3 regions of the Pseudodesulfovibrio methanolicus genome follow, and region 1 is predicted to be linked to each of the others. Evidence: predicted binding sites of a transcription regulator. Region 1 holds the regulator's gene; each other region holds the start of a gene.
What was found. Region 1 encodes sigma-54, which starts transcription at its own class of promoters, with help from an activator protein. Its sites were predicted from a motif close to CTGGCACGGNNNNTGCTT; they were not measured.

Region 1 (7,588 bases):
CGCCGACGCCGACGTCTCGGCCGAGGACATCGAACTGGTCCAGGGCAAGGAAGGCAGCATGACCTGGAAGCTGTTGGCCAAGAGCGCCAAATACAACCAGGAGCTTGGCATGATCGCCGTGGATTTCCCCCAGCTGACCGCCTATTTCGGCGAGGACCGCCGGGAGGTCTATGTTCAGGCGGACCGGGGCGAGGTGGATCAGAAAAACGACAACCTGACGTTGTACGACGGGGTCAGCGGCCGGTTCGGCAACATGGCCCTGGACGCCCAGCATCTTGATTATGTGGGCGCAATAGGTAAAGTGTATCTCAAGGGCGGCGTCACGGTGCGCCGACCGGACATGACCGTCCAGGCCAAGGCCCTGGAAATCGATCTGGTCTCGCGACAACTGGTGGCCGCAGGCGGCGTGGAAGCGCTGCTGGCCCCCAAAGGACTGGGAAGGAGTCCTTTGCAAGATAACAAGGAATGATACGTTGCTGAAAACGGTTCGCCATACGGGAATACTGCTGGTGCTGGCCCTGCTGCTGGTTCCGGTCCGGGCCTTGGCCCAGGATTGGGGCGAGGTGCGCGAGGCCACGGTCAACCTCAATGTCCGCAAGGCTCCCGAACCCGGCGCCGAGCACGTGGTCACCCTGGCCAAGGGGCAGCGGGTCCGGACCGACTTCCCCAAGAACGGCTGGCTGGCCGTGTTCGAACTGGGTGAGAAGGACCGCGACCCGGCCAAGGCCGTCGGCTACGCCAACGCCAAGTATCTCAAGGTGGTTAAAGCCGGGAAGGCCGAGGCGAAACCCGTCGCCGCGCCCCGGAAGGATTCCGGTGAGGGCGAGGTCAAGGCCCAGGTGGCCGAAACGCCGCCCGCGCCCATCCCGGTGGGCGTGGACCCGAGCCGCATGCCGGTGAAGATCACCTCCGACCGCATGACCTACGACGAGACCGGCAAGGTCATTTCCTTCGTGGGCCACGTGATCGCCACCCACGGCGAGCTGACTCTGTGGGCCGACAAGCTCTCGGCCTATCTCGCGTCCAGTACCGACAAGAAATTCTCCGCCGACAGTGTGGACCGCATCGTGGCCGAAGGCAACGTGCGGGCCAAGAAGGGGACCACAGAGGGAACCTGCGGCATGCTGACCTACCTGGTGGGCCCGCAGCTTCTCAAGATGGAACAGAATCCCAAGCTCCAGGACGGCCCCAACTCTCTGACCGGCGAAGTCATCAACTTCCACATCAAGGATGACCGGTCCGAGGTCATCGGCGGCAAGCAACGCGTCAAGGCCGTGTTCATGACCCCCGGCAACCTGAAGGTGCAGTAGATGGCCGAGGGTCTGCGCGCAACGAACCTGTCCAAGCGGTACGGCCAGAAAGAGGTCGTGCACGGTATCAACATCAAACTCGACGCCCGCGAGGTGGTCGGCCTGCTCGGCCCCAACGGCGCGGGCAAGACGACCACGTTCTACATGCTTGTGGGCATCGTCCAGCCCAACACCGGGGAGGTTTCCCTGGGCGGTCGCGTGCTCACGGGCAAACCCCTGCATGAGCGAGCCCGCATGGGGGTGAGTTATCTGCCCCAGGAGAGCTCCATCTTCAAGAAGTTGACCGTGCGCCAGAACCTGGAGATCATCCTCGAACAGACCTCCCTGACCTCGCGGCAACAACGGGCCAGGGCCGATGAACTCCTGGAGATGTTCACCATCACCAAGCTGGCGGATCAGGCGGCCATGTTCCTGTCCGGCGGCGAGCGGCGCAGGCTGGAGATCGCCCGGGCGCTCATCCTCGATCCCCAATTCATTCTGCTGGACGAGCCCTTCGCGGGCATTGATCCCATCGCGGTCATCGACATCCAGGAGATCATCTCCGTGCTCAAGTCCATGGAAATCGGCATCCTCATCTCCGACCACAACGTCAGGGAAACCCTGAATATCTGCGACCGAGCCTATCTGGTATACGAAGGCACGATCATCCTGGAAGGGGCTCCTTCCGAGATCGTCAAGTCCAGCCGCGCCCGGCAGATATACCTGGGCGAGGATTTTCGGTTGTAAGCCGCCCCCTCCCGTCTTTTTTTCCGCTTTCCCGATTTACACCGTCCCCAAAGGTTGGTACACTTTTTTCATACCAGAACATATTTGATTAATTATTAATAGAAACAGGATGTTAGCACAATTGTGTTGCATCCTTTAATCCGCTATGACATAGTTGAACCGGAAAAAATATCTGGCGGTCGAAAAAAAGTTTCTTTATCCGGCAACCGATAAGCACAACCTCAAGCGAGTAACGAATCATGGGATTGGAACTTCGGCAACAGCTCAAGCTCTCACAGCAACTGGTCATGACGCCCCAGTTGCAGCAGGCCATCAAGCTGCTGCAATTGTCGCGGCTTGAACTGCTGGAGACGGTGCAGCAGGAATTGTTGGAGAATCCTTTCCTTGACGAAACCGAGACCGACACCGAGGTCCCCGACAAGCCGGAAGTGCTGACCGAATCCCAGGCCGAAGAGGAACTGGTCCGCAACGCGGACTGGGAGAACTACCTCGGCGAATTTTCCTCCACCTCCAAGCAAGCCCTGTCCCGCGACATGGAGATGCCCGAGGAGGGCATGTCCTTGGAAGCCCGCCTGGCCTCCAAGCCCTCGTTGGAGGGACATCTGAACTGGCAGATGCGTTTGTCCAATTTCACCGAGCACGAACTGGCCATCGGCGATGTCATCCTCGGCAACCTCGATTCCAACGGCTATCTTCAGGCCTCCATGGAGGAACTGACCGCTATGGTCCAGGCCTCCGATGAAGAGGTCGAGTCCGTCCTGAACCGTATCCGGCATCTGGACCCGGTCGGCGTGGGGGCCCGCACCCCGCAGGAGTGCCTGTTGGTCCAGATGGAAGTCCTCGGATACGACGATCCGATCCTGGTCTCCCTGGTGAGCGATCACCTGGAGGATCTGGAAAAGAACCGCTACAAGCCTCTGGCGCGCAAATTCAAGATATCCATGGACGATCTCAAGGCGTACCTGGATCTGATGCAGACGCTCGATCCCATGCCGGGTGCCAATTTTTCCAGCACCGAGCCGCATTACGTCAGTCCGGACGTGTTCGTCTACAAGTACGGCGACGACTTCGTCATCATCCTCAACGAGGACGGCATGCCGAGGTTGCAGATGAACACCTTCTACATGGATTCCATGAAGGGGGCGGCCGACAAGGAGAAGGAGTATTTTCAGGAAAAGATGCGTTCCGCCGCATGGTTGATGAAAAGTCTGTACCAGCGGCAGCGAACCCTGTATAAAGTAGTTGAGAGCATTGTCGGCTTCCAACGGGCATTCTTCGAGGAGGGCGTGACAAAGCTCAAACCCCTGATCCTCAAGGAGGTGGCGGAGGACATCGAAATGCACGAATCCACCGTGAGCCGGATTACGACCAATAAGTACGTTTCAACGCCGCACGGCATTTTCGAGTTGAAGTTCTTCTTCAACTCGGCCCTGGACCTGAACGACGGTTCCCAGGTGGGCTCGGAGAGCGTCAAGGCGCTCATCAAGCAAATGATCGCAGACGAAGACACGAAGAAACCGCTCAGCGACGAGCGAATCGGCGAAATCCTCCAGGAAAAGCTGGAAGTGAACATCGCCCGGCGTACGGTCGCCAAATACCGCTCGGCCATGGGCATTCCTTCGTCTTCAAAACGTAAGCAGTACTTCTAGATTCTGCTTGAAGCACTCTCAACCAGGAGGCAGCGTATGAACATCAGCTTCACTTTCAAGAACTTCGATCCTTCCGATCACCTCAAGGGGTACGCGGAAAAGCGTTTTGAAAAGGTAGCGAAATACGTTCCCGACGCGGAGGCCGATCTCCAGGTCAACCTGCTGGTCGACAAGTTCCGCCACAAGGCGGACGTGATCCTGAATTCGGATCGCATCCATATCTCGGCCTATGAAGACTCGGAAGACATGTACTCCACCATCGACATGGTCCTGGACAAGCTGGAAGCCCAGCTTCGCAAGATGCGTGAAAAGATGAAGAACCGCCCCAGACAGGCGCGTCCCAATAAAATGGTCCAGATGAACTACCTGTCCTACGAGGACATCGCCCCCGGTTCGTCTCCCACCATCGTCGGCACCGATGCATACGAGCCCAAGCCCATGTCCGTGGACGAGGCCGCCATGCAGCTCGATGCCCGTGACAATGAATTCCTGGTCTTCCTCAACGCGGAGACCGACGGCGTCAACGTGATATACAAGAGAAAGAACGGCGATTACGGCCTTATCGACCCCGGAAACTAAGCATGAAACTCAGTGATTATCTGGCGAAGGAACTGATCCTTCCCGAACTCGAGTCCGAGACGAAGTCGGACGTACTGAAGGAACTCGTCGCCCCCTTGGGCGAGCAATATCCAGAGATGGACACGGACCGCGCGGTCCGAGTCCTTCTCGATCGTGAAGGACTCGGCTCCACCGGCATAGGGGACGGCATCGCCATCCCCCACGGCAAGCTCGAAGACCTGGAAAAGGTCATCGTGGTCGTGGGCCGCAGCCGCAAGGGCGTGGAGTTCGAGGCGCTCGACCACAGCCCGTGCACCATATTTTTCCTGGTACTCGCCCCGGAACAGGTGGCGGGTATGCACCTGCGCGTCCTGGCCCAGATCTCCCGTCTTCTCAAGGACGAGGAATTCCGCAAGGCGTTCCTGTCGGCCGATGATCTCGAAGCCCTTTGGGCCCTTCTCAAGGTCGTATAACCTCATGGGCGGACTCCGTTGACCTCGACCAACCCCTTCCCCGTAGTGATCGTCACCGGGCTCTCCGGATCCGGCAAGAGCACCGCCATCCGGGTCTTCGAAGACCTGGGGTTCTTCTGCATCGACGGGCTGCCCTCCGAGATGTCGCCCAAGCTGGCCGACCTCATCCTCTCCTTCGACACCAAGTATCGCGGCCTGGCGCTCGGCATGGACCTGCGTCAGTTCGAGTTCGTGGACGGCTGGGGCAAGGCCTTGGAAGGGTTCGCCGAACTCGGCATCACCCCGCAGGTCCTGTTTCTCGAAGCCAAGATGGCCGAGTTGGTCCGCCGCTACGCCACCACGCGCAGGCCACATCCGCTGGAATCCCGCAACCTCGGCCTCGAACAGGCCCTGGAGATGGAAAAGAAACTCCTGGAACCGGTGCGGCAAGAGGCGGTCCTGGTCCTGGACACCACGGACTATTCCATCCACGATCTGCGCCGGGTCATCCAGACCAAATGGTCGTCCCTCGAGGAAGTGGGCATGGGCATGCGGGTGCACATCATCACCTTCGGCTTCAAGTACGGCGTCCCGTCCGAGGCCGATCTGGTCTTCGACCTCCGTTTCCTGCCCAATCCCTATTTCGACAAGTCCCTGCGCCCCATGTCCGGCCTGGACAAGGAGGTCTCCGACTATGTCCTGGGCAACCCGACGGGCACCGGGTTCATCAAGCGTTTCCATGAATTTCTGCTCTATCTCCTGCCGCTTTACGCCGAAGAAGGGCGCTACCGTATCACCCTGGCTCTGGGCTGTACCGGCGGACGACACCGGTCGGTTTCCGTGGCCGAGTCGGTGCTGGCAACCCTCAAGGAAAAAGGGTATACGGTATCGATCGAACATCGACACATGGAACTCGGTTAGACATGGCTGCAAAGACTGACAAAAAAGACGTTGTGATCGGCGTGGTGCTGGTCACCCACGGAACCTTCGGCGAGAGCCTGCTCCAGGCCGCGGAAATGGTCATGGGACCGCAGGAAAACTGCCTGGCCGTGGGTATTGACGTGCAAAAGGGCGTGGACGAGGCCCTGGAAGGCGTGCGCAAGGCGATCCAGTCCCTTGAGCAGGGCAAGGGCGTCCTGGCTCTGACCGACCTGTTCGGCGGTTCCCCCACGACCATGTCCCTCTCCCTCATGAAGTCGGAAAATCTCGAAGTCATTACCGGCGTCAATCTCCCCATGGTAGTAGCGGCGCTCCAGGCCCGGTCCATGAAGTTGCCCGAACTGGCCGAAAAGGTCATGGAAGCGGGGCAGCAGGGGATCAAGGTCGCCGGAGCGATGCTGCGTAAAAAAGCGAAAAAATAGGTATGATGCCGTGACTCTCGTTCGTATCGACAACCGCTTGATTCACGGCCAGATCATCGAGACGTGGCTGCCGTACACCGGCGCCAAAAACGTTGTTGTGGCCAACGACGAACTGGCCCACGACATCCTTCAGCAGGAGATCATGTCCCTGGCCATCCCCCAGGCGGTGAAGAGTTCCTTTGTCACCGTGGACGAGGTGCCTGCGACCATGTCTAGGCTCTTCTCCGCGCCCGGCGACCACGACGCCATCATCCTCTTTTCCAACTGTGCCGACGCCCGCCGCGCCTTTGACTCCGGGCTCGACTTCCACGTACTGAACATAGGCAACGTCCACTACAGTCCGGGCAAGCGCCAGATATCCCCGAGCGTCGCCCTGTCGGACGAGGATGAGACCTGTCTGCGCCACCTGAACCGCAAGGGCGTGGAGCTGGACTTCCGGTGTGTCCCCAACGACCCCGTGCAGGTGAGGTTCTAGGACATGGTCATTCAGCACACCTTCGCCTGGTTTGCCATGGTCGCTTTTTTTTTGCCCTCTTTTCCCAGTTCCGCTCGACCCTGAGCATCGGCCTGCTTGAGCGTCCGCTGGTTGTCGGCTTCTTCTGGGGCGCGGCCACGGGCGAGTACACCACCAGCCTGTACATCGCCATCTTCTTCGAACTCTTCTGGCTCGACCTCATCCCGGCGGGAACGTACATCCCGCCTCAGCTTACGGCAGCGACCTTCGCGGCCTTGACACTGACCACGTGGTTCGGCCTGAATCAGCCGTCCCGGATCATGTTCGTGCTCTTTGCCAGCATGCCGCTGGCCTGGATCGGCACCAAGGTGGAAGGGTGGTTGCGCGAACGGGAACAGGGGAGTTACAACGCGCTTCTCAACTGGGCACGCAATCCGGGCTCCAAGCACCTGCCCGGCGCGCTCATCCTCCAGTCCATGGTCAAGGGGCTGTTCATGAGCTGGGCATCCTTTCTAGTGGCCATCCTTATCCTCAAGCAGGGATTCGAGCTCGTCTTTTCCGCGTATCCGACCATCTTCTCGCACCTGGGCGTCACCTGGGCCCACCTCTGGGTGGCCGCCTCCCTGGGCGGCCTCATGGCCCTTCGCCTGAAACGGGCCTATGTCATTCTGGCGACGGGCGTCATCCTCTTCGCCCTGTATCGTTTCCTGCCGACCTTGTAGTCACCTCCATGCCGCCTCAGGGCCGGGCATCCGGTCCGATAGTTTTGCCTGGGCCGGGCCTTGCGATCATCTTCACATGGTGAACGCGGATCGGCTAGCGGCCGGATGGCCTATAACGGGGGCATACTCCTTCCGCCGGCACCGCCGGAAGCCTTGCGGTCCCTGGCTTGTAGCGAAATAGTGGCATTCCGGCGACAGGCAATATTCTTTTCACGCTTTTCTCGCTTGGCCTGCGCTTTTAGCTTGGCAGCCGGTATGCTTTGTGATATCTGTCACATTCTGTTTTCGATGCTCAATTTCCTTATACAGGATAATTCAATTAGGAGGACTTGATATGGCTATTTTGGTTGTTGGAC
Region 2 (7,588 bases), 1.4 Mb from region 1:
CGGGGTCAACTCCATCCGGGTCAGCCTCAATTCCGCGCGCAAGGGCCCTTACGAGGCCTACTACCGGCCCAAGGCCTACACCTTCGACGATGTACGCGAGACCATCTGCAAGGCCCACGACGTCGGCCTGTTCGTGTCCCTGAACCTGCTCTTCTTCCCCGGCATCACCGACACCGAAGAGGAGTTCGACGCCCTGGCCGAACTGGGCGAGACCTGCCGCTACGACTTCATCCAACTGCGCAACCTCAACCTCGATCCCGAACTCTACCTCAAACTCATGGAACCCTTCGGGCACTCCCCATCCATGGGCTTCAACAACTTCAGGAAACGACTCAAGAAAGCCCTCCCCTGGCTGGAGTACGGCTATTTCAACCCGTACCTGGGCTGAGTAAGAGGAAGAATGCCTCCGGGCCTCCAGCCGTAGGGCTCGAAGACTCGCCTACGGCTGGAGGCCCGGAGGCATCTTCACCCCGGCTACTTGCCCGCGTCCTTGCGGCCTCGGGAGGCCATGATTTCGGTCATCAGGTCCATTTGCAGTTGCTGGATGTCCAGGAGCCGTTCCCACTGGTTGGAGATGAGGTGGTCCAGCTTTTCGTGCAGGTGGCGGATTTCCAGTTCGGCCTTGAGGTTGACCTTGTAGTCGTTTTCGGCCCGGACCCGGTCCTTGTCCTCCTGACGGTTCTGGCTCATCATGATGATCGGGGCCTGGATGGCGGCCAGCAACGAGAGCATCAGGTTGAGCAGGATGAAAGGGTACGGGTCGAAGGGCCGAAAAATCAGCAGCAGCGTGTTCACCAGCATCCATATGAAGATGAACGCGAAGAACATGATGATGAACTTCCAACTGCCGCCGAAATCGGCGATGAGATCGGCCAGCCGCTCGCCCGCGGTGCGCGTCCGGTCCATCTCCTCTTCCGGATTGCTGGAAAGCAGTTCATGGCGTTCCAGGCTCTGCAGGACCTCCTGGTCCAGTTCGCTCAACTCGCCCTTTTCCGAGCGCATGAGGTCCTCCACGTACTTGAACCGGAAATGGTTCAGATCGTCCGTGCAGATGTATCCGGACGCCGAGAAGTCCGGCCGTTCCTTGGCGATCTCGGCGAGTATCGACGGGCGCAGGGTCGAGACGGGGATCATGTTCGCCTTGCTCCGTCCGCAGATCTGGCAGCTATGCACGGGCTTCGGCGAAACCGCATGGTGGGGGGAGGACTTCGTGGTCATGGCAAAACCTCGCTGTGGCGGCAAAGGGCTCAGGGTGAAACGACGCCTCCCGGGCCGGCCCATGGCCGTCCGTGGACCTGCCCGGATGACGGTCCACACGATCGTTACCCCAGTACGCAGGCCAGGTAAACCGCCTTCCGGGATTCCGGCACCCACTCCAGGTGCGTCCCAAAAGAAAAGCCCCTGCTCCGCGCATGCGGGGCAGGGGCCTTGGCGATTCCATGATGCGGCCTACGGGAAGACGACCTCGACCTGCTCGGCGGCTTCCTTGCGCTTGGTGATTTCGCCGATGCGGTAGGCCTCCACGTCGTCGCGGGCGTCGAGCTTTTCCAGGGCCTCGTCGGCGTGTTCCGGGTCGACGATGAGGATGTAGCCGATGGAGCAGTTGAATATCTGGAGCATCTCGGGCCAGGAAAGGTCGCCCTGGGCCTTGATCCATTCGAACACGGGCAGCATGGCCCAGGTGCCGAAATTGACGGACGCGGCCACGGTCTCGGGCAGGACCCGGGGCACGTTGTCGTAGAAGCCGCCGCCGGTGACGTGGACCATGCCCTTGACCGGCAGCGTGCCGAACAGTTCGAGGACCGGCTTGACGTAGATTTTGGTGGGCTCGATGAGGACCTCGGCCACGGTCTTGTCCGTGCCGGGGAAGGTGTCGTCCTGCTCCAGTCCGGACTCGGCCAGGAGCTTGCGCACCAGGGACCAGCCATTGGAGTGCACGCCCGATGAGGCCAGGCCGATGAGCACGTCGCCGGGGGCGATGTCCTTGCCGGTGACCAGCTTGGGGGTGTCGACCATGCCCACGGCAAAGCCGGACAGGTCGTACTCGCCGTCCGGGTAGAAGCCGGGCATCTCGGCGGTCTCGCCGCCGAGCAGGGCGCAGGCCGACTGGCGGCAGCCTTCGCACACGCCGGAGACAACCTGGGCGGCCACGCCGGGTTCGAGCTTGCCGGTGGCGAAATAGTCGAGGAAGAAGAGCGGGGCCGCGCCCTGGACAAGCACGTCGTTCACCGACATGGCCACCAGATCGATGCCCACGGTGTCGTGGCGGTCGAACATAAAGGCGAGCTTGAGCTTGGTGCCCACGCCGTCGGTCCCGGCCACCAGCATGGGGGCCTCCATTCCGGCGATTTCGGGCTTGAACAGGCCGCCGAAGCCGCCGATGTCCGTGGCCACGCCGGGGGTGAAGGTGGACTTGACCATGTCCTTGATGCGGCGGACGAATTCGTTGCCCGCCTCGATGTCCACACCGGCTTCGGTGTATGCCTGGGATCGCTTGGCGCTGTCGCTCATGGGTCTCTCCTCACTTGGCTTTGGTCGCTTATAGATGGAAGGCGGGCCAAGTTCAAGCAACAAGTGCGCGGCCCGCCATTTGCATTTGCCAACGGAGTATCCGATACCTATAGTATAAAAATGTGGCAGTACCGCAATGCCGAGGAGGAAACCATGCGCCATTTCAGCGTCATAGCCGTTCTGATCCTGGCCGTTGCCCTTTTGACGCCGGCCGTGGGCCTGGCCCAGCACAAGTTCAAGAACGAGGATACGGCCAAGAACCGCCAGGACGAAAGCTTCGGCACCCGGCCCGTAGAGGGCGAGGGGCCGGTGACCACCTTCGGCACCAACCAGGCGGGCGACTCGACCATCGACTCCCACCAGCCCAAGAAGGAGGAGGTCGACTGGTACGACAAGGTGATCATCGCCGTGGACCCGGACGTGTCCTGGCCGAACTCGAAGTCCACCACCTCCAAGACCACGACCACGGACGGCGTGGGCAACACCTCCACCTCGACGACGACCACCACGAGCACGCAGGAATGACCGGGGTCGCATGCGGCCCGGCCCTTCTGGAATAGACAAACCGGGAGGAAATCATGATCGAAGCGAGACTCTGGAAACCGCTCAAGGACGGCGCCGTCCAATGCCGCCTGTGCAACCACTACTGCATGATCCCGCCCGGCGAACGCGGGCAGTGCGGCGTACGCGAAAACCAGGAAGGTACGCTCTACTCCCTGAACTACGGCAAGGTGGCCGCGATCAATCTCGATCCGGTGGAAAAAAAGCCGCTCTACCATTTCCAGCCGGGTTCCATGACCTTTTCCTTTGCCACCATGGGCTGCAACCTGGCCTGCACCTTCTGCCAGAACTGGTCCCTGTCCCAGCCGCCGCGCGACGGTGCGGCCATCCGGGGCCAGGAGGCCACGCCCGAAGGGCTGGTGGCCGAGGCCGTGCGCTCCGGCGCCGCGTCCATCTCCTACACCTACTCGGAGCCGACCATCTTCTTCGAGCTGATGCAGGACACGGCCAAGCTCGCCCATGCGCAGGGCCTGAAGAACATCATGGTCTCCAACGGGTTCATGACCCGCGAGTGCCTGGAGGCGCTCGGGTCCGACATCGACGCCATCAACGTGGACCTCAAGTGCTTTACCGAGGAATTCTACAAGGACATCTCCGGGGCCCGGCTCGGGCCGGTGCTGGAAAATCTCAAGCAGATCAAACATGAACTCAAGTGGTGGCTGGAGGTGACCACTCTGCTCATTCCGGGCAAGAACGACTCGCCCGAGGAATTGGACCGACTGACCGACTTCCTGGCCGGCGAGATCGGCACGGACACGCCGTGGCACATCTCCCGGTTCCACCCGGACTACCGGATGACCGACGCCCCGCCCACGTCCGGCGACTCCCTGGCAATGGCCTACGACATGGGCAAGGCCAAGGGGCTCGAATACGTGTACATCGGCAACATGCCCGGCTCCAACCGGCAGGACACGATCTGTCCCGGCTGCGGCCGGGAGCTGATCAACCGGTCCGGCTTCTCGGCCCGCGTGCAGGGCATCAAGGACGGCAAATGCCAGGCCTGCGGCCGGACCATCCACGGCGTGGACCTCGGCTGACCGGCTTGCAAACAGCCCGCTTTTTCAGTAGGTATGCACACCCTCGCGCGATCGTCGCCATAAGCGGCGAACATTGTCAGGTAGCTGAGGATTTCTCCTGGCAAGGCGCAAGAAAAATTCAGGACCGCCGCGTATCTCAATACGCAAGGGTGTGGATTTTTCGCAGCAACGCAGCCAGGGGGAATCCTCAGCCACCTGACGGAGTGTGGCGCAGACTGGTAGCGCGCCTGCTTTGGGAGCAGGATGCCGGGGGTTCAAATCCCTCCACTCCGACCAGCCAAAAACAGAGCCTTGAATCTTGGTGACCTACCTTGGTTCAAGGCTCTTTTGTTGCGTCTTGGCCTGCTCCTCTCATAGCAAAGAAAACATGTACACCGATCACTGGCGATACCGCCAATTGTTGTTGGCTGCGTCCAGCAGTGTGCACTGTTGCGAATCTTCGTCATCAAAAATGTGCAGAGGCCTATCATCCTGTCGCCATGTCAAGAAAATCGACATACTCGTCGATTTTCTTAACAATTACTTAATATTGCATCTTGGCAAAAACAAAAAAAACCATTAATTAAGCATGTTATAATATGGAACGCTATTTGCTTTCGTCTTCCGTTCAAAGAGTCTGCAACTGTCCTCAATCTTCATCACGCGGAGTACATTGTGCATAAGCTAGCGACACTACTGCTGACAGTCTTCATTCTGTGTTTCACAACGACATCCGGATTTTCTTATCCAATTACATTCGTACATAGTGGTATAGGCTCCGGCAATCTCAACGACACGTACTTTACCAATCGAAATTTCACGATTACGGCCTATGGAGATACTGACGACGTAATGCGAAGGGACCGCTTTAATGCCTTGTGGACCGGGCACAGTGCGGCTTTCATTGACATTGACCAACTCGGTATATTTCAACTCCAAATCCCGACTCAGACATTCGTGAACTATTCAGTACAAGTATTTGGATTTAGTGACAGCAGAAACATAAGTGATCTTTTTGACGGGCCCTATGATCTTTCCGCTGCCACCTGGGACATGCAGACATCCATCGGACCTTTTTCCGGAGTTGGTTTTCAAGGTGTCAGTGCACATGTCTTTTATTGGGATGGAATTCCGACTGATGGAGGAAGCTTGTTCTTCACTCCTGACACTTCCTACGCAACCTTTCAGGCGATCGTTCAGACCTCTCCAGTCCCGACGCCCGAGCCTTCCACCTTCATGCTGCTGTTTGTCGGCCTCTTCGGCCTCGTAGCCATCGGTTGCATGAAGTTCGGACGAGCACGCATAGGTGCAAGCGCATAGCCGCAATGCCCCATATCCGCTGACCGATCGCGGCCGGACGTATTGGCCTGAAGCCCATATCAGAACAGGAATTATGGTGATGCGCCCTACCATCGCATCATAATGTGCGACAGGGAAAACGCTCAACACGATCCGGGAGGGCCGCCCCTCCACTCCGACCAGCCGATTCAGGCCCCGGACCTCGGTCCGGGGCCTTTTCCGTCTCCGGCTTGACCGCGCGGGCTCAAAACGGTCACACTCCCAGCGGCTCTTCCACCCCCACCAACCATTCCGAATCGAAGGATTCTCGGAGAATCCGACAATTTTCACGGAGGATCGGGGCTTTTGCTCTTCTTCAAAAAGAGGTAGTAAAAAAGTCGCAATTAAAGCCTCGGCCGCCGTGACGGCCACGACAACCGAACGGCCCACGAAAGGGAAAGGGATCGACAGGGCCGTTTCCGGCTCACGCCGCATGTTGTCTTGAATACGCAAACCATAAAATGTTTGAGGGAACAATGGAAAAAGCAAAAGTCTACTTCACCAGTTTTCGCACCAAGGCCTTCGGCGACGGGCTGCCCGCCAAGCTCAAGAAAATGATCAAGAAGGCCGGGATCGGTGATATCGACATGAAAGGCAGGTTTGCCGCCATCAAGATGCATTTCGGCGAGCTCGGCAATATCAGCTACCTGCGGCCCAACTATGCCAAGGCCGTGGCCGACGTGGTCAAGGAACTGGGCGGCAAGCCCTTCCTGACCGACTGCAACACCATGTACCCCGGCAAGCGGAAGAACGCCCTGGAGCACCTGGAATGTGCCTGGGAAAACGGCTTCACGCCCCTGACCGTGGGCTGCCCCATCCTGATCGGCGACGGCCTCAAGGGCACCGACGACGTCGAGGTCCCGGTCGAGGGCGGCGAATACGTCAAGATGGCCAAGATCGGCCGGGCCGTCATGGACGCCGACGTGTTCATCAGCCTGACCCATTTCAAGGGCCACGAGATGACCGGCTTCGGCGGCACGCTCAAGAACATCGGCATGGGCTGCGGCTCGCGCGCGGGCAAGACCGAGCAGCACAGCGGCGGCAAGCCCGACATCGACGAAGAGAAGTGCGTGGGCTGCCGGGCCTGCATCAAGGAGTGCGCCAACGACGCCCTGCATTTCGACGAAGAGGCCAAGAAGTCCCGCATCAACCACGACAACTGCGTCGGCTGCGGCCGGTGTCTGGGCGCGTGCAACTTCGACGCGATCGCCTTCGGCCTGGACTCCGCCGTCTGCGACCTCAACCGGAAGATGGCCGAGTACACCAAGGCCGTGGTGGACGGCCGCCCGCAGTTCCACATCTCCCTGATCGTGGACGTCTCCCCCAACTGCGACTGCCATGGCGAGAACGACGTGCCCATCCTGCCCAACCTGGGCATGTTCGCGTCCTCCGATCCCCTGGCCCTGGACCAGGCCTGCGTGGACGCCTGCATGGAGGCCAAGCCGCTTCCCGGCAGCCAGCTCGCGGAGAACCTCGCCAAGAAGGATTTTGTCGACCACCACGACCACTTCACCAACTCCAGGCCGGAATCCGAATGGAAGACCTGCCTGGATCACGCCGAGAAGATCGGGCTGGGAACCAGGGAATACGAACTGGTCGTGGTCAAATAGACAACGGCCGAACCACCGCCCCGGCGGTCTCCCCAATCCCTTCGGAGAGCACACTCAGGCAAATCAAGGCCCCGGACACCGTCCGGGGGCCTTTTTTTTCGCGGCGCTTGCCATCCGACCCGTTTCAGACCTATCTTGTAGGGTATGAAATACCTCCTCATCCTTGCCGTGGCGATCCTGGCCGCCCTGTTCGGGCTGGCGCGCATGTCCGCCCGGACCCCGGACCGGCTGGGGCCGGTGGACGGACGGCTCATGGGCTGCCCCGGCCCGGACAACTGCGTGTCGTCCGAGGCCGAAGCACCGGACCGGCGGGTCGCGCCGCTGCCCGCGAACGGACCCGTGGACGAGGTCATGGCCCGGCTGGCCGCGGTCATCGGGACCATGGAGGGCGCAGAGGTCGCGGAGGTCCGCGGCAACTACCTGCGCGCCGTGTTCACCAGTCGGTTGTGGCGCTTCCGGGACGACCTGGAGTGCCTGTACGACCCACGGGCCGGGCGCATCGAGGTGCGTTCCGCGTCGCGGGTCGGCTACTCGGACTTCGGGGTCAACCGC
Region 3 (7,588 bases), 830 kb from region 1:
GACGCCACCGTGGCCGATCTCGGCAACGGCCTGGTCCTGGCCGCGGCCGTGGACGGCGGCATCCACCCCAACCCCGGCTACGAGATAAAGCGGGACGGGCTGTACATCGCGTTCAACAAGAAGCGCGTCAGTGAAAGGTTCGTGAAGCGCTTTTCCAACGCGCTCAAGAAGTTCAAGACGACCGAGGCCTACAAGGCCTTATGGAATAAATACATGACCCAGCACCGGAACGATCAACCAGGAGAGTGAACCATGTACGTCGTCTATCTGGCCGTTGCCGCCGTTATCTGCGCCTTCCTGAACTGGATGTTCACCGACGCGCCTTTCTTCGCCACGCTCCTGGCCTGGCTCCTGGGCGTCCAGGTCGGCTTGGGCGCGCTGTGGGCCTTCCTCGGCCACTACTACAAATCGGACCAGGTCGCCGCCTACATCGGCTGGCGGCCCGGCAGCCCGTTCCAGAAGGAGGTCGCCTTCGCCAACCTGGCGCTGGGCGGCTGCGGCGTCCTCGCCTTCGGCCTGCGCCACTCCCCCCTGCGCGACGGCTTCTGGCTCGCCACCATCCTCTTCGCCACCTTCTTCCTGGTCGGCGCCTTCACCGTCCACGCCGCCGACCTCCGAGTGGGCGGCAACAAAAAACCCGGCAACGCCGGGCCCGTGTTCTTCGCGGACATCTGCATGCCCGTGTTGCTGTGGATTTTGTATTGGTTGCGGTAAGGCCTAGTTGGGATTCGCAAACACCCAAAAAAACTAACTCCATGGTGACTCTGCAATTTCGCACCACTTTTTTATTATCGCCAATTCACCACTATGCAATATCAAGTACTCTTTCGACAATTCCCATAATTCGGAATAATCACGGACCAACCTACATATACACATCAGAATTGTATTTAAAGCAACCCGACATAGTCTCTTCTGCTGGGCAACATCTCCATGAGCGCTATATATCTGTAGTGATGAAAGTTGTCCTGAGTGAGAAGAGTCACACATATAGCTATATGTATCTGCAAAACCTTTTGATAATTTTGCATCTTCTATTATTTTTTTCCAACCAGGTCTTACATTCGACCCATTGTTAATTTTATTTAAAATTTTATTCTTTTCCACATCGCACAAAGAATTATAGAATGTGTTATTTTTCAATCTGTCTAACGCACCATCAAGTTGTGTTCTCTCAGACTCTAGCACACGCCTTCCTTCCTCCGTAATTGGCGAAAAAGAAAGACGAAAATTCATTGCGGCAATTCTCCAGCACAAAATCTTATACTCTCTTTCACTTTCACTCTTCACATCGACAAATAGCCACCAAGTGTACAAATATGCTTCCAGCACAGATCTAGATATCACATTTATTGATGTAAAATCACATGATAATATCAATCTATCTTTATACACTACAAATTTATTGTCAGTATATAACTTCAAAGCCGACACAGCCTGTAAAATGATTTTACTCGTCAAGGACTCAAAATCGCCCCAAATTTTAATACGTCCTGTATCTTGCCCTTTATTGACATCCCAAACCTTGATTAAAGTATGAAGAGCCGACTTATAATCGTTTAAATTTTGTTGGAATTGAATAGTCATAACGTCCACAACCCCTCCTTTTTTACACCCATAAGAACTACCTAAATAAACAACCAAAAGGCAAGCATGTAGACCTAAAGGCAAGAAGAGGGCCGCCCTTCCAGGCGGCCCTCTTCTTTTCCATATCGCAAATTTTCCCTACGCCTTGAACACCCTCGGCGCACCGCGGTGTCTTCCACGCGGAATCCGGCTGCCGCGATCTTATCCCTCAACTCGTCCGACAAACCAAAGTCCCTGGCCTCGCGTGCCTTCTGCCGGTCCGCGACCATGCCCTGGACCGCCTTGGGCGGGGTCGAGGATGGCCCTATGTTCACCGGAGCAAAGAAGGACACTCCATCACTCGACTGGCTGACAACTCGACATGCACGAGCCGACAAACCAACTCACGAAGACGGCTTGGCCTCCTCCAGCACCCGGAGCATGGCGTTGAAGACGCTGGAAGGGTTTTCGTTTCCGGCTCCGGCGGATTCCAGCGCGACGATGTAGGCCAGGATACAATCTTCGGAGACGCCTTTTTGCTTCAAATAGGTCAATGCCGCTTGAACGCTGTCCGTATTGACTGACATGGGATGCAGACCTCCTGAGTCTTTATTGCGACCGTACCCCAGAAACGAGAAGAGGACCACCTTTCCGGCGGTCCTCTTTATTCTCTTATCGTAAATAATCCCTACGCCTTGAACACCCTCGGCGCACCGCCGGTATCTTCCATGCGGAATCCGGCTGCCGCGATCTTGTCGCGCAGTTCGTCCGACAGGGCGAAGTCCTTGGCCTCGCGCGCCTTCTGCCGGTCCGCGACCATGCCCTGGACCGCCTTGGGCAGGTCGCCGAGGGGGACGGGCATTTGGGCGGGGTCGAGGATGGCGAGGATGGTGTCGAGGGCCTTGAGCTCATCGAGACAGGCCTTGGCCGCCGCGCCGGTGAGCTGGTTGTCGGCGGTCCACTGGTTGACCTGCTTGATGAACTTGAACAGGGCGGGCCAGAAGTGGTGGAGCTTGAGGCCTTCGTCGAGTGCGGTCTTGAAGGCCGCCTTGACGTCGAAGACCGCCTGCTCCACGTCGGTGGACACCGCGTCGCCGCGCGCGTCGAGCGCGAGCGTCAGGGCCACCGCGCCCTCCTGGATGCGCCGCCAGTTGCGGGCCCACATGGCCAGGTTGTCTGCGGAGGCGCACAGGGTCTTGCGGGTGGCCACGGACAGCAGCCACAAGCGGGCCGCGCGAAAGCCGCCGAGCTTTTCGGCCACCGTGGCCAGCGTCTCGCCCTCGGCGTCCGAGGTCTGCTGGCAGACCATCCACGCCTGGGCCTCGCGTCCGGCCGTGGACCAGATGGCCCGCAGGTTCTCCAGGTGCGGAAAGCGATGCTTGTCCGAGCCGATCATCACGTCGGTGCGGTTTGATTCGTCGAGCGCCATGGCCGCGTGCTGCAAAAACCAGCTCGGGCGCACGTTGCCCCACTGGGTCTCCAGGACCTCGCCGCGCTTGAGGTCCATGAGCGAGGCCCTCTTCAACAGCGTGAAGTCCAGCGGATTGTCCTTGACGTAGGCGTCCAGGTCCACGGTGCGGCCGCCGGACACCTTGTCCATGTCCACCGTGCCGATCTCGCCGTACCGTTTATCGCGGAACACGTCGAAGTAGACGCTGCGCAGCTTCTCGTAGGCCAGCCCCTTGCCCAGGAGCTTTTTGCACAGGGAAAGCGCGGTCTCGTTGCTGTCCGAGGACAGGGGAAATTTCAGGGCATCGGACAGCCCCATGGCCCGGCCGCGCGCCAGGATGGCCTCCCGCCGGTCGGCGGCGAACGACGCCCGGTCCGAGTCCGCCTCGCGGGCGGCTGCCAGGGTGCGGTCGTCCATGTCGGTCAGCCCGGCTACGCCCTCGACCTTGACGCCCCGCCCGGCCAGATGCCGTGCGAACACGTCGAGCAGGGCCAGCCTGCGCCAGGAGTCCAATCCGTCCGGGTTGTCCAGGCTCGGGCCCATGGTGTACACGCCCAACCCCGCGCCGGTGTTGAGCATCTTGTCCGCGCCCGAGGCCATGTCGAAAATCGTCACCCCGCTGCCGGACCGCTGGCGGTAGAGATGGGTGGACAGGTAGCGCTCGCCCGAGTCCGGGAAGATGACCACGATAAGGCCCCCGTCCAGCCGCTCGGCCACTTGCAGCGCCCCGCCCAGGGCCGCGCCCGAGCTCATGCCCGCGAAGATGCCCTCGTGCCGGGCCAGCCTGCGGCAGTTCTCGAAGGCGTCCTCGTCCTCCACGTGCAGGACCTCGTCCAGGGCGTGCTTGTCGTAGATGCCCGGGGGGTAGGATTCGAGCATGTTCTTGAGGCCCTGGATTTTGTGGCCCGCGTAGGGCTCCACCGCGGCCACGTAGACGTCGCCCATCTCGTGCAGCCGCTTGGCGATGCCCATGGCCGTGCCCGAGGTGCCGAGCGTCATGACGCAGTGGGTCACCTTGCCGCCGGTCTGGTTCCAGATTTCGAGCCCGGTGCCCATGTAGTGCGCCCGGATGGAGGCCGGGTTGTTGTACTGGTCCATGAGCACGTACTTGTCCGGCTCCTCGCGGGCGTAGCGGTAGGCCTGTTCGATGGCTCCGTCCGTGGCCAGATGGCCCGGGGTCAGCTCCAGCTCCGCGCCGTAGGCGGCCATGATCATCTTGCGCTCATCAGAGGCCGTCTCGGGCATGAGCAGCTTGATGCGGTAGCCTTTGATGGCCGCGACCATGGCCAACCCCACGCCGGTGTTGCCCGAGGTGGCCTCGATGATGATCTTGTCCCTGGTCAGCTCGCCCGACTCCTCGGCGGCCTCGATCATGGCCGCGGCCACGCGGTCCTTGATCGATCCGCCGGGATTTTGGCTCTCGATCTTGGCCAAAATCCTGACGTTCGGATTGGGATTGAGGTGGCGTATCTCCACCAGCGGCGTGTCGCCGATCAGCTCAAGCAGGTTCTTGTTCATCGTAGCGCCCTGGAATCATGCGGGTTGGATTCTGAATGGATGCCCGCACCGTAGGGCAAAAACAGCCTTGGCGCAACTGGCATGCAATCTGCATTTTCCCGTCCGAACCGTCATTTTTTGCGCATGCGAGGCCGCACCATGAATCCGTATCCGTTCCTGAAAGACAACATCGAATACCTGCAACGTACCGGGAACCCCATTTTCCAGTGGCTGTCCACCCGCCCGTTCAATGAGGAGATGCTCAAGACGCGGCTGTACCGCAACGACTTCGGCCTGCACGACTGGCGCATGGACAACGGCAAGGGGCTGTTCGAATCCCTGCCCCCGAAAGGACTGTACGGCAACTGGCTGCACCCGGAAAAGGCCGGGACCTCGGCCACCTTCGTGGTCGGCTGCAACCTGGGCTACGGCATCAACCACCTGTTGACCAACACCCCGGACACCCACAAGGTGATGCTCCTGGAGCCGCGCTCGGAGATGCTCCTGGCCTGCCTGGGCCAGACCGACTACCGGCCGTTCTTCGAGAACAAGAAGTTCCACCTGCTGGTCCCGGACGAGCGCTTCCTGTCCGAGGTGGTCCGCAACCTGGACCTCCAGTTCATTTACGGCCAGATCCACCTCAAGAGCGACATCCCCAGCCGCCAGCTCGGGCCGGAATACGCCCGCTGGGCCACCTGGCTGAAGAACAAGCTCGAAAACTTCTCCCTGGAGCTGTCCACCCTGCGCCACCGCCAGGACATCATGGTCGGCAACGAGATCGACAACTTTGCCAAGGCCATGCGCGACGGCAGCCTCAAATCCATGGAAGGCCGGGGCGCGGGCGTGGGCGCGGTCATCCTCGGCGCGGGTCCGTCGCTGGAAACCATGGCCCCGCTGCTCAAAAAAAAGATGGGCCACGTGCTCTACACCTGCGCTCTGCAGACCATCCCGTCCCTGCAGAACCTCGGCATCAAGCCGCACCTGTGCGCGGCCATCGACTACGACAAGTCCATGCTCAAGATCTACGAGCGGCTGGACCCGGATTTCGTCCAGGACGTGCCCCTGGTCTATTCCACCAAGATCGACCCCATGGTCCTCAAGCGCTACCCCGGCCCGACCCTGCCCCTGTGGACCGTGGGCGGCGTCGGCACCTACGTGCTCAAGGAGCGGGACCTGGTCCTGGACGCGGGCGGCAATGTCTCGGTGACCCTGTCGCGCTTTTTGCGCTACTGCGGGGTCTCCCACCTGCTCCTGGCCGGGCAGGACTACGCCTGGATCAACGGCCAGTCCCACTCGGGCGGCCACCACAACCACACGACTTCCGAAACGCGCTATCCCTGGCACCAGACCACCCGCAACATGGACGGCGAGGAAATCCTGACCACGGTGCAGTACATGACCGCCAAGCGCGAGCTGGAGGACGACCTCAAGCAGTCCGATTTCCCGATCTTCAACCTCTACGGCGGCGGCGTGCCCATCGAAGGCACCACCGTGGTCGACGTGGACACGGCCTATTCCAAGGGCGTCCTGGCCTCGGCCCCCGGCGCGGTGGAGAGCTTCCTGCGCGACCTGAACGGCTGCCGCCACGGCACCCCGCCCCTGCGCATGGAACCGCGTTCGCCCATGTGGACCAACTCCTTGCGCAACGCCGAAAAGCACCTCTCCAAACTGTTCAAGGACCTCAGGGACAACCAGCAGAAGATCCACGAGGCCATGAACCGGGTGGAGCTGTTCATGAAGCAGGACCCGCTCTACGCCCCGTACCTGTTCAACGAAATCGTGGACATGGCCGGGCTGACCAAGGCCAAGGCCTCCTACGAGTCCAAGGACCTGGGCGAGTTCAAGCGCATCGCCAAGTCCATGCTCCGCAAGGTCCGCGAGATCGACCGCAAGGTCTGCCTGCCGCCCAGCGAGCAGGCCGTGGCCTGATTCCGGACGCGGTTCGCCAACACCCCGGCAATACGGGGGATCCATCCCCGGAACGGAAGGCTTGTCTTTGCGCCCGTTCCGTGAAATAGTGCCTCGCCATGGACGAGAAGAAACCCTTCCTGACCGAGGACGGAACCCTGGTCATCCCCTTCGAATGTTCCGACAACGCCGACAAGTACTGGAAACAGGAAGGCAAGTCCCTGACCGACATCCTCAAGGACCTGAAGGCGAGCCCCGAAGTCTGGGCCCGCTACACCCACGAACCCTACCCCCAAAACGGAGACGGCGAGTCCTAGACGCCCGCCGCGGCCCGGCTTGCCTGCCCGCTGCCGATGGCTTATAACCCCGCATGCGCTGTACTTCCCTGAAACACTGGGCGCTCTATTCCGCGCCGCTCCTGCTGGTCCTGGCCGCGCTCTGGTTCGGGTTCGCGAGCGAGGGGGACGTGGCCGCGTTCTTCCGGGACCACCGCGCGGCCCACGCCGGGCTCAAGCTGTTCATGAAGGCCGTCACCGACTGGTGCAACCCGCTGTTCTATCTTGTCTATGCGGTCATGCTCCTGACCGCCTGGCGCACCGGCAACCGCGAACGGCTGCGCTTCGTCCTGGTCCTGCTCGTGGTCCAGGGAGTGGTCGCCGGGCTGGCCGTGCATTTCACCAAGTACCTCATCGGCAGGCCCCGCCCCGGCAACGGTCCCTGGTACGAGCCCCTGTCCGGCCGCGCCGCGCAGGAGGCCCTGCCCTCGGGCCACACCACGGAGATCACCGGCTGGACCCTGCCCCTGGCCCTGCGCCTGTCGCGCTTGGCCGTCACCGCGCTGTTCGGCCTGTTTCTCGCCCTGGTGGGCTTCTCGCGCATCTATCTCGGCTGGCATCACCCCTCGGACGTATTCTTCGGCTGGCTGCTCGGCAGCGTGGGCGGTTTCGCCGCCGTGATCATCGCCGATTCCTCGCTTTTCAGGAGATCATGACATGAGCGCCCTTCGCACTCTCTGGACCCGGCTCGAAAACCACCCCTGGCTGACCATGACCCTGGCCGTGCTGGCCCAGACCTGGTTCGCCCTGAACAACCGCGCCCTGTGGTTCTCGGACGAGGTCCGCTACGCCGACGCCTACAAGAACCTGGCCGCCCACGGGAAATGGGTCG

Region 2: the regulator sigma-54 is predicted to act here: its motif matches at 4,688-4,705, upstream of V8V93_RS18625 (PEP-CTERM sorting domain-containing protein).
Region 3: the regulator sigma-54 is predicted to act here: its motif matches at 4,611-4,628, upstream of V8V93_RS08425 (motility associated factor glycosyltransferase family protein).

The regions. Positions count from the first base shown of each region.
Region 1 is NZ_CP146609.1:2,627,580-2,635,167, reverse strand. Features, by position in the region: gene lptC (LPS export ABC transporter periplasmic protein LptC) at 1-469, shown strand, start outside; gene V8V93_RS12535 (LptA/OstA family protein) at 474-1,310, shown strand; gene lptB (LPS export ABC transporter ATP-binding protein) at 1,311-2,036, shown strand; gene rpoN (RNA polymerase factor sigma-54) at 2,276-3,685, shown strand; gene hpf (ribosome hibernation-promoting factor, HPF/YfiA family) at 3,722-4,264, shown strand; gene V8V93_RS12515 (PTS sugar transporter subunit IIA) at 4,267-4,716, shown strand; gene rapZ (RNase adapter RapZ) at 4,735-5,616, shown strand; gene V8V93_RS12505 (PTS sugar transporter subunit IIA) at 5,619-6,056, shown strand; gene V8V93_RS12500 (PTS sugar transporter subunit IIB) at 6,067-6,531, shown strand; gene V8V93_RS12495 (PTS sugar transporter subunit IIC) at 6,495-7,232, shown strand; gene V8V93_RS12490 (manganese-dependent inorganic pyrophosphatase) at 7,567-7,588, shown strand, end outside.
Region 2 is NZ_CP146609.1:3,980,186-3,987,773, forward strand. Features, by position in the region: gene V8V93_RS18595 (radical SAM protein) at 1-388, shown strand, start outside; gene V8V93_RS18600 (DUF1003 domain-containing protein) at 475-1,218, opposite strand; gene purM (phosphoribosylformylglycinamidine cyclo-ligase) at 1,450-2,511, opposite strand; gene V8V93_RS18610 (hypothetical protein) at 2,665-3,036, shown strand; gene amrS (AmmeMemoRadiSam system radical SAM enzyme) at 3,090-4,109, shown strand; tRNA gene V8V93_RS18620 (tRNA-Pro) at 4,309-4,385, shown strand; gene V8V93_RS18625 (PEP-CTERM sorting domain-containing protein) at 4,764-5,408, shown strand; gene V8V93_RS18630 (DUF362 domain-containing protein) at 5,903-7,036, shown strand; gene V8V93_RS18635 (DUF1499 domain-containing protein) at 7,181-7,588, shown strand, end outside.
Region 3 is NZ_CP146609.1:1,800,740-1,808,327, reverse strand. Features, by position in the region: gene V8V93_RS08450 (substrate-binding periplasmic protein) at 1-249, shown strand, start outside; gene V8V93_RS08445 (DUF6790 family protein) at 253-714, shown strand; gene V8V93_RS08440 (hypothetical protein) at 748-1,587, opposite strand; gene V8V93_RS08435 (hypothetical protein) at 1,971-2,153, opposite strand; gene V8V93_RS08430 (cysteine synthase) at 2,255-4,534, opposite strand; gene V8V93_RS08425 (motility associated factor glycosyltransferase family protein) at 4,673-6,442, shown strand; gene V8V93_RS08420 (hypothetical protein) at 6,541-6,738, shown strand; gene V8V93_RS08415 (phosphatase PAP2 family protein) at 6,792-7,412, shown strand; gene V8V93_RS08410 (ArnT family glycosyltransferase) at 7,414-7,588, shown strand, end outside.